Regions from separate parts of the Rhizobium sp. KDH_Rht_773_N genome, predicted to be linked through region 2. Evidence: predicted binding sites of a transcription regulator. Region 2 holds the regulator's gene; each other region holds the start of a gene.
The links. Region 2 encodes LexA, which represses DNA repair genes until DNA is damaged. Its sites were predicted from a motif close to TGTTCNNNNTGTGTTCNG; they were not measured.
Positions count from the first base shown of each region.

Region 1 (5,368 bases), on a different replicon from region 2:
AAGCTCGGCGTCACGAACAGGACGGAAGCCGCCTTGCGATGGCACGAAAAACACTAGCGCAGCAGCTGCGTGAGCCGCCGGCTGTCGGATGATGTCGCGCGGCGGTTGACGATTGTGCGCCCTTTCGAATCGCGCATGATGTAGCGTCCGCCACGAAGGGTTTCGGTTATCCCGTTCTTGTGACGGATATCGATGGAGCCGCCGGCATCTTCGGTTGCGCGTGTTCCTGTTCCTGCAGGCGTATTGCCCGTACTGCCGGACCCGCTCGTACCGGATCGGCTGTTCCCGCCGCCACTGTTGCCGTTTCCGCTCCCGCCGCCATTGCCATTGCCGCCGCCGTTGCCGTTACCGCCCCCCTTTCCGTTGCCTCCTCCGTTGCCTTTGCCATTGCCGTTCTCATTCTTGGCGAATGCTGCCTGGCTAGCGATCGAAGGGAACAACCCCGTAATCTCCACCTTCAGCGGCGCAAGCGTCGCAACGGCAAGAACACTTGTGCCGACGCTCTTCAGAAAATTGCGCTTGGAGATCATCCTTGCCTCGTGATTAGTCCTGACTAAGGAGGAAGGAGATTGACCGCTTGTTCTGGAATTGCAAGACGGTCAGACATAGGTACCAATTTCTATCGGACTTTGGTCCCTATTCACCCATAGAGCTCGCGGCCCAGCAGAAGTCCCAGCGACATCTGTCCGCCAGCCAAATCAACAGACATCCGAAGTATTTTAACCAGCGCGTTACCTCGGTCACGTTAAAATTAGGTGATCATGATATACCCTGACCACTCGCAGGTTTGAGGGAGGTATTTATGATCGAAAATTCGGAATGGCAGAAATGCAATGCTCCATTTTTTTCGCGCCCCACGATTGATGGAGAAAAAACCCGTTGGTTTATTGAGACTTGGCGCCGGCGTACAGTGTCAGGATGGGAGTACCGTCAGGAGCTTGAACATTACGAAGACGCGATCCCTCCATTCTGGGAGGACGATGGCATCTTTTACAACAAGCGGTAGTGCCGCAATCAAATGGGCCACCCCTCAAACACAGAACTTGACATAGGTCGGCCGTCGCGATGTCACCGATTGTGCGGGTCCGCCTTCATCTAATGCGTCGCCGTAAGGCTGCGCCGGGTTTCGGGCGGATCAGGAGAGCGGAGAAATACACTGACGTCGCGGCCCGTTGAAGGGCTGATAGCTGTTATCGGAGGTCCGATAGGAACTATAGCGGGCGGCGCACCATGCGCTGTGCGGATCGGGTGGCGCGCCAGCCGCCGGCAATCCCGCCGAACGCTCCGCCTCTCCGATCACGCAGGGCCTGCGGGGACCGCCGCTATAGGGCTGGTAGGTATTGTCAGACACATTGTAGGAACGGTAGCGCTGTTGGCACAGGCTGAGATGTCGGCCGTCGGCCATCCATTCCTGCTTCGGCTGCTCTATTGCCCCCGTCACGGTCGGATCTGGGGGCGCGATGGCTGCTACGCCAACCAGATTGGCGGGTGTTGAAGGCGAAGCTTCGGTTGCGGCCTGAAGTGGCGGAAGGCGCTCGTAATCCTGCTTCTTGGGATCGACGCGCGTGGGCGTCGTCGTCCAGAGCGGTGCATCAAGATTGGCGAAATGATGTGGCCTGGCTTCGTCGGACCCGCGAGACGCAATTGCGAGACCGCCAGCCACGACGGCCCCCGCCAGAGCCAGGCAGATGGACGGTACAGCAAGCGACTTCATCACGCGATCTCCCATTCCCGATCCCTATAGAAATCGGAAACGCCGGGTTTCAGTTCCGCGGACGGGACGAAAATCGTGTTTTTTTCTTGTTCGCCTGAAATGGTGGAACGGACTGATAGGATAGGAATTTATTGCCATCGCCCCTATTTTGACGGATAGCTGTTTTGTCCGGCGATCCGGTCGTGCCGCAGATTGCAGCCAGAAAGAGGAAGCATGTCGCAGAGAGCAGGCAGCGCCGACCTTCCCCTTCACGGAGGGCGCGTGCCACCGTGGCTGGGCAACCGCATGACGACGCTCGGCGCACTGATTGCCGAAGCAATCGTCCACCACTACGGACGCGAAGAATTCCTGCGCCGGCTCGCCCATCCCTTCTGGTTTCAGTCCTTCGGCGCGGTCATGGGCATGGACTGGCATTCTTCCGGCATCACGACAAGCGTGCTGGGCGCGCTGAAACGGGGACTGAAACCACGTTCGAAGGAACTTGGTCTCCATGTCTGCGGCGGACGAGGCGCGCAATCGCGCAAGACACCGGATGAGCTGGTCGCGATCGGCGATCGCGTCGGGATTGACGGTGCCGGCCTTGCCAAGACGAGCCGCCTGGTCGCCAAGGTGGACAGTGCCGCGGTTCAGGATGGTTTCGACCTCTATCTCCACGGCTTCATCGTCGCTGACGACGGCCATTGGGTGATTGTCCAGCAGGGCATGAATGGCGACAAGCGACAGGCGCGGCGCTATCACTGGCTTTCGGAAGGACTGGAAAGTTTCGTCAATTCCCCGCATGCGGCCATCGAAGGCCGCTCGCAGGGCGAGATCGTCAACCTGGCCGATCGGCGCGCGGAGAAATCCCGCCGCGGTCAACTCGATCTTCTCGCAACGCTTGGGCCGGAGCCGGAGCCGGCAGAACAGCCGATGTTGCCGCATCTCATCATGCCCGCACATCACGATGTGCGCGAGAGCGATATCAACATGAAGCGGCTGCACGGCAATCTTGCCGCGGCCGCCGATCGCGGGCCGGTCGATTTCGAAGATCTGCTTCTCGTGCCCGGTGTGGGTGCCCGTACGGTCAAGGCACTGGCGCTCGTTGCCGAGGTCGTGCACGGGGCGCCCTGTCGCTTTTCCGATCCCGCCCGGTTTCCCATCGCCCACGGCGGCAAGGACAGGCATCCCTTCCCCGTGCCACTGAAAGTCTATGACGAAACCATCAGCGTGATGAAATCGGCCGTCTTGAAGGGAAAGCTTGGCCGCGAGGAAGAATTGCAGGCATTGCGCCGGCTCGACGATCAGTCTCGCTCCATGGAGCGCTATGTCACCGGCCCGGACCTTAAGGAAATCGTCGCCGGCGAATTTCGGCAATCCTCCGATTTCGGCGGCCGCAGCGTCTTCGGCTGGGAGCTTCCGCCGGAGCCGACAAAGCGACGAGACAACTAGCCGATCAGCAGCTTGACCCAGGACTCGACGTCGTCGCCGCTGCTCATCTCCGGACGTACCAACCCGTCAATCATGAATGTCGGCGAGACATGAATGCCGTTCTGACGGGCATATTTGCAGTGCCATTTGATTTCGCGGTCGAGATCGGCAATGGCGAAGGCTTCTTTCAACGCGACACCGCTGTAGCGTTCCAGGCGTTCGACGAGCTGGTTCGGCGTAACATCCATGTTGGGACCACCCGCATGCCGTTCGAACTCGAACTCCTCGCGATGGGCAGCGACGGCCGCCATGACCTTCTTCGCAGTCTCCTTGCCGCCTTCCAGCGTGGATGCTGCCAGGATGCAGCGCACGACGACGCCGGAAAACAAGTGCCAAGGCTGGGATTGCAGGCGGATTTTGATGGTGATCTTGTCTTCACCGGCCAGTTCCAGCAGCGTGCCCAGCTTGTTGAACGTCCGGACGGAATAGGGACAGGTCGGCTCCAGGAAAGCCTCGAACACGCGCGCTCCCACACCCCAAACGAGCGGATCTGCGTGACAGGAAGTGGTCGTCATGTTTGCATCCTTCTGTTCCGGAACTTGTCGTCAGCCGGCTTTACCAGCGATGCAGGTGATACGGCTTTCCTATTGCAAATGAAAGACGGGATCGGCAGCTCGCTTGCATTGCCTCTCACAGGGTCGCCGCCGATCTCGCGGCCTGCTCATAGTAACCCGACAGAGCCCTCAAATGGGAAGCTATTCCGGAGAGATCGTCCTGAGAAAGGCCGGAGACTTTCGTCGCCTCCACCAGCAGCCGTTCGCGGATTTCCGAATAGCGGGCCAGCGCTTCCAGGCCCCTGTCAGTGACCTGGATCACTTTTTCCTTGCCGGATTTCCCTGTCTTGACCAGCCCGGCCGCATCGAGCTTCTTCACCGCATAATTGGCGACATGCGTGTCTTCGATGTCGAGAACGAGGCAGAGATCGGACAATGTTTTCGGCCGGTCGCGATGGCGCACCGAGTGGATGATCAAGATCTCGATCGGCGACAGGCTCGGCACGCCGGCCGCCGCCATGCAGCGCACGATCCAGCGATTGAAGGCGTGAGAGAAGAGGATCGATCCGTATTCGAGCTCCGAGAGGGCCGGCGAACTGCCGAGCGCCAGATGGGCAGACGACACGATCAGATCGCGGCCGGCCCTTTGTTCTTTTGCCTTGTCCATCGAACTCTCCCAATCCCTATTCTCAAGCGTTTCGCGGCCCGTATCCGCCCCCTGTCGGGGTCACAACCGTGAAGGCTTCGCCGGCTTCCAGCACCGTATGGGCAGCACCGATCAGTTCATCGATCGTGCCGTCATTGCGGCGCACATAGTTGCGGCCGGTCTGCCCGTCTTCGCCTCCCTTCAGCCCGAAGGGGGCGATGCGGCGATGACCGGACAGAATGGCAAATTCCAATCTCTCAAGCGCGCGGATCGTGCGCTGCGTGCCATTGCCGGCGTGCCACTGACCCCGCCCACCGGAATTCGGCCGGATATGGAAATCCTCGAGCACGACAGGGAAACGGCTCTCCAGGATTTCCGGATCGGTGAGGCGAGAATTGGTCATGTGCGTATGCACAGCATCGGCGCCATTGAAGCCGGGGCCTGCCGGCGCACCGGAGCAGATGGTTTCGTAGTATTGATACTTTTCGTTGCCGAAGGTCAGGTTGTTCATCGTGCCCTGAGCTGCGGCCATGGCGCCGACGGCGCCGATCAGGCAATTGGTCACGGCCTGGCTGACCTCGACATTGCCGGCGACGACGGCTGCCGGATAGGCCGGCGTCAGCATCGTGCCATCGGGAATGACGATGCGGATCGGCCGCAGGCAGCCGGCATTCATTGGAATATCCGCTTCGACGAGCACGCGGAAAACATAGAGTACGGCAGCGCGCGTCACCGGCGCCGGCGCATTGAAATTGTCGGGTCGCTGGGCAGACGTGCCGGTAAAATCGACCGTCGCTTCACGCTTTTTGCGGTCGATGGAGATCTTGACGACGATCTTGCAGCCCTGATCCATCTCATAGGAGAACTCGCCGTCCGGCAGGCGGTCGAGCACGCGGCGCACGCTTTCAGCAGCATTGTCCTGCACATGGCCCATATAGGCATCGACCACGTCCTCGCCGAAGAGCGTGATCATCTTCTTCAGTTCCGCCACGCCCTTTTCATTGGCGGCAACCTGCGCCTTCAGGTCGTTGACGTTCTGTGCCAGCG
Region 1 covers NZ_JBRFNB010000002.1:58,234-63,601, forward strand. Annotated here, with positions in the region: gene ACU8HS_RS22205 (response regulator) at 1-57, shown strand, start outside; gene ACU8HS_RS22210 (hypothetical protein) at 54-530, opposite strand; gene ACU8HS_RS22215 (hypothetical protein) at 803-1,006, shown strand; gene ACU8HS_RS22220 (BA14K family protein) at 1,136-1,714, opposite strand; gene ACU8HS_RS22225 (DUF763 domain-containing protein) at 1,928-3,142, shown strand; gene ACU8HS_RS22230 (DsbA family protein) at 3,139-3,696, opposite strand; gene ACU8HS_RS22235 (winged helix DNA-binding protein) at 3,812-4,342, opposite strand; gene ACU8HS_RS22240 (hydantoinase B/oxoprolinase family protein) at 4,365-5,368, opposite strand, start outside.
Region 1: the regulator LexA is predicted to act here: its motif matches at 1,791-1,808, upstream of ACU8HS_RS22225 (DUF763 domain-containing protein).

Region 2 (5,368 bases):
TTTCTGACAGGCTCGGACTTTCCGACCGTCTTGCTCGGTCTCTGCCTGCTTGTCCTCCTTGTCGCCGTCACGGTCTGCGGCCATGGCCGGACGAAATTGCGGGCGACATTGCTTGGCCTGCTTCTCTTTGCCGGCGGCATGTTTTCGGCACAGGTCGAAACCTGGCGGGCAAGGACCCTGATCCTCGATTCAGCCGTCACGACGACCGTGACCGGCCGCATCGAGCGCCGGGAAGGCGATGGCGAGGGACGCTGGCGTTATATTCTCAAGGTCAACGGCACAAGCGCACCCGAGATCAGGCGTCCGCCCGAACGCGTCTCCGTGCTGGCGCGTGGCGCGGCCCGGCCCTTCGAACTCGGCGACATCATCGAGGGCAGGGCGCGGCTGACGCCTCCGGCGGGGCCGGCGCTCCCCCATCTCAACGATTTTGCCTTCAGCGCCTATTTCGACCGCATTGGCGCCAACGGCTTCTTCTATGGGGCGCCGAAAAAGGTGGCGGAACAGTCGGAGCAGGCAGGCTCGCTCGATGAGGCCGTCCTGGAGTGGCTCTATCGCCTGAGAAGCGGCATCGGCGATCGGATCCGCTCCACCCTGCCCGGCGACACCGGGGCCTTTGCCGCCTCCCTTGTCACCGACGAGAGACGCGCGATCTCGGATGAAACGACGGAAGCGTTGCGGCAATCCGGCCTTGCCCACATTATCGCAATCTCCGGCCTCAATATGGCGCTCTCCGCCGGCATCTTCTTCGTCGGCCTGCGTGTCGTCCTCAGCCTGTTTCCCGGCATTGCCCAGGCGTGGCCGACCAAGAAGATCGCGGCCGCCGGCGCGCTCGCTGCGGTAACCGCCTACTATCTGATCTCGGGTTTTGCCGTCTCCGCCGAACGCGCCTTCATCATGATGGCGATCATGCTGGTCGCCGTCTTCTTCGACCGGCCATCGATCAGCCTTAGAAACGTGGCGCTGTCCGCTCTCGTGATCCTCGCTGTCTCGCCATCGGAAGTGCTGGGACCAAGCTTCCAGATGTCCTTTGCCGCCACGCTCGCACTTGTCGCCGGCTACGATCTCTGGAAGCGGCGGCCGATGCGTGAGAACGCTCTTGCCAGGCTGCCGATCATGAAGCCGATCTCCATGGTTGGCAGCTTCTTCGGCGGCGTTTTCCTGACGTCGCTGATCGGCGGCTTCTCGACGGCACTGTTTTCGATCGAGCATTTCCACCGCCTGACGGCCTATGGCCTGCCGGCAAATCTTGCGGCCATGCCGGTCATTTCCTTCATCGTCATGCCGGCGGGCATGCTGGCAATGCTGCTGATGCCCTTCGGCCTGGACGGCTGGCTGTGGCAGGTGGCAGGCTTCGGGCTCGATCTGGTGATCACGATCGCCAAGGCGATCGCGGGGTGGGGCGGCAATATAGATATCGGCCGCTTGCCCGGCTGGTATTTCCCGACAGCCGTCTCCGGCTTTCTGCTGCTGACGCTGCTCAGAACGGGGCTGCGGCACATGGGAACAGCAATTGTCGCGGTCTCCACGCTTGCTGTGGCCGTTCTCCCGTCCGGTGCGGCGCCCGATATCGCCATCTCAGAGGATGGCGGACTCGTTGCCATAGTCGATGGAGAGGCGATGGCTTCAAACCGTGAGAAGCCGCCCGCCTTCATCTTCGAACAATGGCAGCGGGCGCTTGCCCTCGAAGAGCACCGCAAGCCGGTAATGCTCCAAGCCGCCAAGGCGCCCGCCGCGCCTGACGGCAAACGGTTGCAGCTTTCGCCGGATCAGCAGAATGAAGCCAGAGAGGCGATGCGACAGGCAGCCGACACCGGCCCTCCCTCGCGTTTCTCCTGCCTGAAGGGCGCCTGGTGCAGCGTCGCGCTCGCCAACGGAAAGAGGCTGACCGTCGTCGACAATGCCGCCCATCTCGGGCCGGCCTGCGATACGGCCGATATTGTCGTGACCCCCGTCCGGCTGCGCTTCGACCGCTGCCGTTCCGGCGCGCTGCTCTTTACCGGCGAAACGTTGCGCAGGACAGGTTCCGTCGAACTTCGGTTCACAGCCGACGGAGTCGAGGCCACCACCGCATTCGACACGTTGCAGCGCCCCTGGATGCGTCACCGCGCCTATGACTGGCGAAGCAATACATTCGCGGACGCCGGCCTGTCACCGGTCAGTGATAGCGGCGAATGAGGCCGACGAGCTTGCCCTGAACCTTGACGCGATCCGGCGGGAAAATGCGGGTCTCGTAAGCCGGGTTTGCAGCCTCGAGCGCAATCGATGCGCCCTTGCGGCGGAAGCGCTTGAGCGTCGCTTCCTCGTCATCGACGAGTGCAACGACGATATCGCCGGGATTGGCCGTGCTGCCATTGCGGATGATGACCGTGTCGCCATCGAAAATGCCGGCTTCGATCATCGAATCGCCGCGAACTTCCAGCGCATAATGTTCGCCGGAGCCGAGCATATCGGTCGGAACCGTGATGTCATGCGTATTGTTCTGGATCGCCGAGATCGGCACGCCGGCGGCGATGCGCCCCATGACGGGAACGGAGACCGAATTGCCGTTGTCGGCGGCAGGTGCCGGCTTGGCCGAGGCGGGAGGCGCCACAGGCTGCGGCTTGCCGAGACTGCCCTCGATGACGCTCGGCGAAAAGCCGCGGCGGGGTTGCAGGCTCGGGCTGTAGGCTTCCGGCAGTTTGATGACTTCGAGCGCTCGCGCCCGGTTCGGAAGCCGGCGAATGAAGCCGCGTTCCTCGAGTGCCGTGATCAGCCGGTGAATACCGGATTTCGAGGCCAGATCCAGGGCGTCCTTCATCTCGTCGAAAGACGGCGGAACGCCTGACTCCTTCATCCTTTCGTGAATGAAAAGAAGGAGTTCCTGTTGTTTGCGCGTGAGCATGGCGTGTAACCCCAGTCTTGAAACAAATCCAGAACGGACACTATATGTTCCATATGTGTTCCGCAAGTGGCTAAATTTTCGTAAAACTTCTGTTCATTCTGTCGAGAATTTTATTTTTCGCGGCCCTTGCGCCTTCGCGCCCTTGCCTCGCAAGGCCTGCTGAAGCACATCTCCTTGTCATTGCTGGAGGGAACCCGATGCGCAAAGACAGGCTTCCGATCGATCATCTCGTCTTGCCGGTGACGGATATCGACCTTGCCCGCGAAAGGCTGGGCAAGCTGGGTTTCACGGTCGCGCCTGATGCCCGCCATCCCTTCGGCACGGAAAATGCCTGCGTGTTCTTTGCCGACAAAACCTATCTTGAGCCTTTGGGCGTCGCGAGCGTTGCGGAGAGCGAGCAGGCGGCGCGTCGCGGCAACGTCTTTGCCGCCCGTGACCAGGCATTCCGCTTCCGTTGCGGCGACGAGGGCCTTTCCGCGATTGCCTTCGCCACCGGCGATGCAAGGCGAGAACATGCCCGATTCGTCGAGGCCGGCATCAGCGCCGGTTCGCTGCTGCAGTTCGAGCGTCCGGTGAGAATGCCAGATGGCGCAGAAAGTGTTGCCGGCTTCCGGCTCGCCTTCGCCGCCGATCTCCGGGCGCCGGATTTCCTCCTCTTTGCCGTCGAGCGCGTGAACCCGTTGCCCGCCGATCGCGCCGTATTGGAAACGCATGCCAATGGTGTCACGGGTATTGCCGAAATTGCCCTGGCTGCGCCGGAGCCGAACGCCTTCGGTGTTTTCGTCCGATCGGTCGCGAGGGTCGTGTCAGCTGACGACACGGGCTTCGGGCTGCAGATTGCCACCGCCAATGCGAAGATCAGCCTGATGACGCCTGAAGGACTGGAGGCCTATTACGATCTGGTGACGCCCGATACCGATCGCGGCCTGCGTGGACGGGCAATCCTCTTTGCGGTCGGCGATCTGGCCGTGACAGAAGCGCATTTGGCTGCTAACGGGGTCACATACACACGCAAGGCCAACCGAATTCTGGTGAAGCCGGCGCCCGGGCAGGGCACGCTCTTCGCCTTCGAGGAAAGATCATGAGCACCAATACGAACTCCGTGGTGACGGTCGGCGAGGGCGCCGGCAAGGTTACTTTTTCCAATACCGGTCGCCTGTCGCTGATTGCCGGCGCTTGCGAACTGGAAAGCCGCGACCACGCGTTCATGGTTGCCGGTACCTTGAAGGAACTCTGCGCCAAGCTCGGCATCGGGCTCGTCTACAAGACGTCCTTCGACAAGGCGAACCGTTCCTCGCTGTCGAGCAAGCGCGGTGTGGGCCTTGAGAAGGGGTTGGAGGTCTTCGCCGACCTGAAAAAGGAACTCGGCATTCCGGTTCTGACGGACATCCATACGGAAGAACAATGCGCCGAGGTGGCCAAGGTCGTCGATGTCCTGCAGATACCGGCTTTCCTGTCCCGCCAGACGGATCTTCTGGTGGCCGCGGCAAGGACCGGCCGCGTCATCAACGTCAAGAAAGGCCAGTTCCTGGCCCCCTGGGACATGAAGAACGTGCTCGGCAAGCTGAACCAGAGCGGCAATCCAAACGTTCTTCTGTGCGAGCGCGGCGCCTCCTTCGGCTACAACACCCTGGTTTCCGACATGCGCTCGCTGCCGATCATGGCGGCAACCGGTGCGCCTGTCATCTTCGATGCCACACATTCGGTCCAGCAGCCCGGCGGGCAGGGGGAAACCTCGGGTGGCGAGCGGCAGTTCGTCGAGACGCTGGCGCGCGCAGCCGTTGCCGTCGGCGTTGCCGGCGTCTTTATCGAGACCCATCAGGATCCCGACAACGCGCCCTGCGACGGCCCGAACATGGTCTATCTCAAGGATATGCCGCGGCTTCTGGAAAAGCTGCTCGCTTTGGACGCGGTCGCCAAGGGCTGACAGTCAAAAGCCTGACATGATCGTGTTATAGCGACGGTCAGACATGCAGGACGAAGGTGTCGCAAAGTGCCATTGTAATTTGCGCACCTTCGATTAAGACGGTTTCAAACGATTTATCCACCCACCGAGCAGGAAAAAACCATGACTGCAATTACCGATATCATCGCCCGCGAGATTCTCGATAGCCGTGGCAATCCCACCGTCGAAGTCGATGTCTATCTCGAAGACGGCAGCATGGGCCGCGCGGCTGTTCCCTCGGGTGCTTCGACCGGCGCGCATGAAGCCGTCGAAGTGCGCGATGGCGGCAAGCGCTATCTCGGCAAGGGTGTCGAAAAGGCTGTCGAAGCCGCCAATACGGAAATCTTCGACGCGATCGGCGGCATCGATGCCGAAAACCAGATCCAGATCGACCAGATCATGATCGAACTCGACGGCACGCCGAACAAGTCGCGCCTCGGCGCCAACGCCATCCTCGGCGTTTCGCTCGCCGTTGCCAAGGCTGCCGCCCAGGCTGCCGGCCTGCCGCTCTATCGCTACGTCGGCGGCGCTTCCGCAAGCGT
Region 2 covers NZ_CM129525.1:32,041-37,408, reverse strand. Annotated here, with positions in the region: gene ACU8HS_RS00190 (ComEC/Rec2 family competence protein) at 1-2,175, shown strand, start outside; gene lexA (transcriptional repressor LexA) at 2,156-2,881, opposite strand; gene ACU8HS_RS00180 (VOC family protein) at 3,079-3,966, shown strand; gene kdsA (3-deoxy-8-phosphooctulonate synthase) at 3,963-4,808, shown strand; gene eno (phosphopyruvate hydratase) at 4,950-5,368, shown strand, end outside.

Region 3 (5,368 bases), 1.2 Mb from region 2:
CTTCATTCAATGTTTCTATCGACACATGCTGGAGGAGCATCGATGGCGACTGAGCGATGGAATAGTCCGATCAAGGTGGGTTTCGACGAGGCGGGAGCGCGCACGGTTAACGGACCGTTCGATGCCCTGGCATGCCTCAGCGACCTGTGGCCTGCCGCACGCGGATTGAAATATCTGAAGGCACGCAGCGCCTGCCGCGCAGCACTCGACGGCCGAAAGAGCGTCGAGGAAGCCCGCGCGGAGTTCATGGCGGCGGCCGAGGAGGCAAAGCTTAAAGTGCATTAATCTTTTGGCGGCGATATCGGGCCATAAACGTCCGATCCGTTCCGAAACGGAGCAATGCTTAATTTTCACTTAACCCTGCACGCAGCCCGCGCAGGGCTTTGTCCCGAAAAGCATTGCGCCGATCGTCCGTTCATCAATAGAACGACGCCAGCCATCATGATGATGGTTAGAGGCTCGTCACCCTCTGCGGGAGACTGCGGACGAGCCTCGTTCGAAAGAATTTTCAGACATGCGCTCAGCAGTCCGAAGTATTCTCATCCTCGACCTGAATATATCCCACACCGATGATTGTGCCGTCCGCAGTGCGGATGAAGGACGGCAGGTAATGCGGTTCGGCCGGCTTGCAGACGGAGGCGCCGGAATATTCGTTCAGGGCGATTTCGTCCTTCGGCAGCGCCGAGTAGTTCATGCCGGCTTCGAGCGAGGCATAGGCGGAACCGGCAAAGGCGCCGCAGCCGAGAAGAAGGCCGGCGGCCCACAGGCGGATAAGCGTTTGCATTATTGTCTCCAGCATTGAAATCAGCTTTTCAACACGCAAGACGCAGAGTTGGTTCCCTGGAAATTCCCCGGTTTCCGGGAATTATCTCACCAGAATGCGGCAATGCACGTAGCCGCTTCCGACGATCGCCTCGGCAATTGCCAGCGCCCGCTCGCTGTCGCTCCATCGCGGCACGAACCCTTCGAGAACGACGTAGGGACCGATTGCGGAAACGGTGATCTCGGCGGCATCGAGATCGGCTGCCGCATGCAGGGCGCTTTCGACGGACGCGCGCATGGCGGCCGCATTGTGACCCTTCATCCAGGCTTCCTCCTGGATCGGCGAACCGTGGAACCGCAGCACCATGACCGTTCCTGACATTGGCTAATAGGGATTTAACGCAGGAAGACGACGTTTTGTTGCGATGCGCGGGCGGCAGGATGCAAAGTCGCCGCAATGATGATACTCCGATATCGCAACCTTGCCGGAGGCGGCCCGCTGCCGCAGATGGATTGCGGCCGGAGGAGACGACGATGAAAACGCTGGTGCCTGCCCTTCTTGCCGCGACCCTTCTGGCTGCGCCGCTGCTCGCCGGCTGCTCGGCCGCGGACGCGCCGGCGCTCGAGCCCGGCAGCATCACCTATGGCGGACAGCCGCGCACGAAACTGACGAAATCGCCGATCGGCAGCGCCGTCTACAACGACTTTTACAACCAGCGGGGCGAGCACGTCTACGAAACCTATATCCTGCAGCCCGACCGCAGCCTGAAACTGGTGCGCCGCCAGATCGTGCCGGACTTCCCGCAATAGTGCATGACGGCCAGCGCCTGCTTGACAGCGACGCCAATCGAGAACATCCAAGGAACATCTGATCTTGTTCGCGGTGCTGATTCTTCCGCGGAGCCCAACCGGACGGCTGGATGTATCTCGAAAGACTCAATCCCCAGCAGCGCATGGCCGTGGAACACGGCACGCTCACGGACGGCAGCCATGTGGCCGGGCCGCTGCTGGTCATCGCCGGCGCCGGTTCCGGCAAGACGAATACGCTTGCCCATCGCGTTGCCCATCTCATCCTCAAGGGTGCGGATCCGCGCCGCATCCTGCTGATGACCTTTTCCCGGCGGGCCGCCGCCGAAATGGGGCGGCGGGTCGAACGCATCTGCGGCGAGGTTCTCGGCAAGAATTCCGGCATCATGGCGGATGCGCTTGCCTGGAGCGGGACGTTCCACGGCATCGGTGCGCGGCTGTTGCGCGACTACGCCGAACAGATCGGCATAGACCCGGCCTTTTCCATCCACGACCGGGAAGACAGTGCCGACCTGATGAACCTCGTGCGCCACGATCTCGGTTTCTCGAAGACCGAGAGCCGGTTTCCGACGAAAGGCACCTGCCTTGCGATCTATTCGCGCGCGGTGAATTCCGAGACCGAATTGCCGCTGGTGCTGCGCGACGCCTTTCCCTGGTGCGCCACCTGGGAAAAGCAGCTGCGCGAGCTTTTTGCCTGTTACGTCGAGTCAAAACAGAGCCAGAACGTGCTCGATTACGACGACCTCCTGCTCTACTGGGCGCAGATGGTGGCCGAGCCCATGATTGCGGAGGATATCGGCAGCCGCTTCGACCATGTGCTGGTCGACGAATATCAGGACACCAACAAGCTGCAGTCCTCGATCCTGCTGGCCCTGAAACCGACCGGCCAGGGGCTGACCGTCGTCGGCGACGATGCGCAGTCGATCTATTCCTTCCGCGCGGCGACGGTGCGCAACATCCTCGATTTCCCCGCCTCCTTCAGCCCGGCCGCCAATATCGTCACGCTCGACCGCAACTACCGATCGACACAGCCGATCCTTGCCGCCGCCAACGCGGTCATCGACCTTGCCTCCGAGCGCTTCACCAAGAACCTCTGGACGGAACGGGAATCGCCGGAGCGGCCGCGGCTGGTGACGGTGCGCGACGAGAACGACCAGGCGCGTTACGTGGCCGACAAGGTTCTCGACAATCGCGAAGAGGGCGTGAAGCTGAAAAGCCAGGCCGTGCTCTTCCGCGCCTCGCACCATAGCGGCCCGCTGGAAGTGGAGCTGACGCGCCGCAACATTCCCTTCGTGAAGTTCGGCGGGCTGAAATTCCTCGACAGCGCGCATGTGAAGGACATGCTGGCGGCGCTGCGTTTTGCCCAGAACCCGCGCGACCGGGTGGCAGGCTTCCGGCTGATGCAGATCCTGCCGGGCATCGGGCCTTCCACGGCACAGAAGGTGCTGGACCATATGGCCGAGGATGCGAGCCCGATGACGGCGCTTGCCGCCATGCCCGCCCCGCCGCGTTCGGGCGAGGACTGGACCTCCTTCGTCTCGACCATGCAGGATCTGAAGACCGGCAAGGCCGGCTGGCCGGCGGAGATCGAGCTGGTGCGGCAATGGTACGAGCCGCATCTGGAACGGCTGCATGAGGATGCGAGCACAAGGCTCGCCGATCTCATCCAGCTCGAACAGATCGCCGGCGGTTATGCCTCGCGCGAGCGCTTCCTGACGGAGCTGACCCTCGATCCGCCCGATGCGACCTCGGATCAGGCCGGCGTGCCGCTGCTCGACGAGGACTATCTCATCCTTTCGACCATCCATTCGGCCAAGGGGCAGGAATGGACCAAGGTCTTCATGCTGAACGTCATCGACGGCTGCATTCCCTCCGATCTCGCTGTCGGCACGACGGCTGAAATCGAGGAGGAGCGGCGGCTGCTCTATGTGGCGATGACGCGCGCCAAGGACAGTCTCGACCTTGTCGTGCCGCAGCGCTTCTTCACCTATGGGCAGAATTCGCAGGGCGACCGGCATGTCTACGCATCGCGCAGCCGTTTCATTCCAGCCACCCTGCTGCAATTCTTCGAAGTCTGCGGCTGGCCGCAGGCGAAGGCCGAGACGGCGGCGGCCCAGCAGGCCCGGCAGGTGCGCATCGATGTCGGCGCGCGCATGCGCGGCATGTGGCGTTGACGCCGACCAAGCGGCCGGTCAGAGCGCAAGCGGCGGTTTGGCCGGCTCGAAGAAGCGGCCGATCATTTCATCGTTGACGAGCGCGATCGTCGGCGGCGACCATTTCGGATTGCGGTCCTTGTCGATGACCGCTGCGCGGACCCCCTCGTAGAAATCCGCACCAAGCAGGATATGCATGCAGGCGCCGAGTTCGCGGGCCAGGCATTCGGCAAGCGTGCGGCTCTGGCGCCCGGCCCTCAAGAGCCGCAAAGCGAGCTTGAGGCTGGTTGGCGAACGCGTCAGCATCACGCGGCGGGTCTCGGCGGCGAACTCGCCCTCCTCCCGGGCAAGGGCCGATACGATGTCCTCGACGCTGTTGAAGTGGAAAGCACGGTCGATCATCGCAGCGTTGGCCTGCAGCCTGCCCTCGCCCGGCTGCTGCGAGAGTTGGCGCAGGGCCGCGTCCACATCATCGGACGAACTGCCTGCAGGCAGATCGGCGACTTGCCGGACGGCCTCTTCGAGACGCGCGGACGGAATATAGAAATCCGCAAGTCCGGCATGGATTGCATCGGCGGCATTGATGTCGAGCCCGGTCAGGGCCATCCATGTGCCGCTTTCGCCCGGCATGTGGGGCAGCAGCCACGTGGCGCCGATATCGGGAAAATAGCCGATGCCGGTTTCGGGCATGGCAAGGCGGGTGCGCTCGGTGACGATGCGATGGCGCCCGTGGCTGGAAAGCCCGACGCCGCCGCCCATCGTGATGCCGTCCATCAGCGCGACATAGGGCTTCGGATAGTTGGCGATCCTGTGGTTGAGGCGGAATTCCTCGCGCCAGAAGGTTTCGGCAAGGCCGTCGCCGGCGCGCCCGCTCATGTGAATGGCACGGATATCGCCGCCGGCGCAGAAGCCGCGCTCGCCCTCGCCCATGATGACGACGCTCGCCACGGACGGGTCGGCGACGAACTCGTCAAGGGCGGCGGCAATCGCGCGCACCATCGGGATCGTCAGGCTGTTCAGGGCCTTTGGGCGGTTCAGCCGGATGATGCCCGCCGTACCGCGCCGTTCAACGATGACTTCGCTTTGATTGCCGTTGTCCATGATCCCACCTCGCTCCGGTATTAGGAATAAACGCGGTCGGGCCAAGGTTCCAGTGGCTGGCTATCCAATCAGGCCGAGATGGATCGCGAAACGGCGACATCGCGCCTGGAGACGTAGTCTATCGCCAGTTCCAGCGGCAACGGCCGGGAAAAATAGTAGCCCTGCGCCAGCCGGACGCCGAGAGCCTTCAGCGATTCCGCCACATCCTCGCTTTCGACACCTTCGGCCACGGAAGCAATGCCGAGGTTCTGGCAGAGGCTGGCGACGGAGCGGGTAATGTTCATGCAGCGCGCGTCGCGATCGAAATTCATCACGAAGGCCTTGTCGATCTTCAGCTTGTCGAAGGCCAGGCGGTGGATGTGGCTCAAGCTCGAATAGCCGGTGCCGAAATCGTCGAGCGCGATCGAGATGCCGGCGGCGCGCAGCACGCCGATCACCTGATCGGCGGTGTCGAAGTCCGACAGAAGCGCCGTCTCGGTGATCTCGAATTCGATGCGCCCGGGATCGACGCCGGAACGCGTGATCATGGCAAGCAGCGCCATCGA
Region 3 covers NZ_CM129525.1:1,238,425-1,243,792, forward strand. Annotated here, with positions in the region: gene ACU8HS_RS06360 (DUF982 domain-containing protein) at 43-285, shown strand; gene ACU8HS_RS06365 (hypothetical protein) at 521-784, opposite strand; gene ACU8HS_RS06370 (BON domain-containing protein) at 866-1,129, opposite strand; gene ACU8HS_RS06375 (hypothetical protein) at 1,297-1,572, shown strand; gene ACU8HS_RS06380 (ATP-dependent helicase) at 1,683-3,743, shown strand; gene ACU8HS_RS06385 (enoyl-CoA hydratase/isomerase family protein) at 3,762-4,823, opposite strand; gene ACU8HS_RS06390 (putative bifunctional diguanylate cyclase/phosphodiesterase) at 4,892-5,368, opposite strand, start outside.
Region 3: the regulator LexA is predicted to act here: its motif matches at 1,612-1,629, upstream of ACU8HS_RS06380 (ATP-dependent helicase).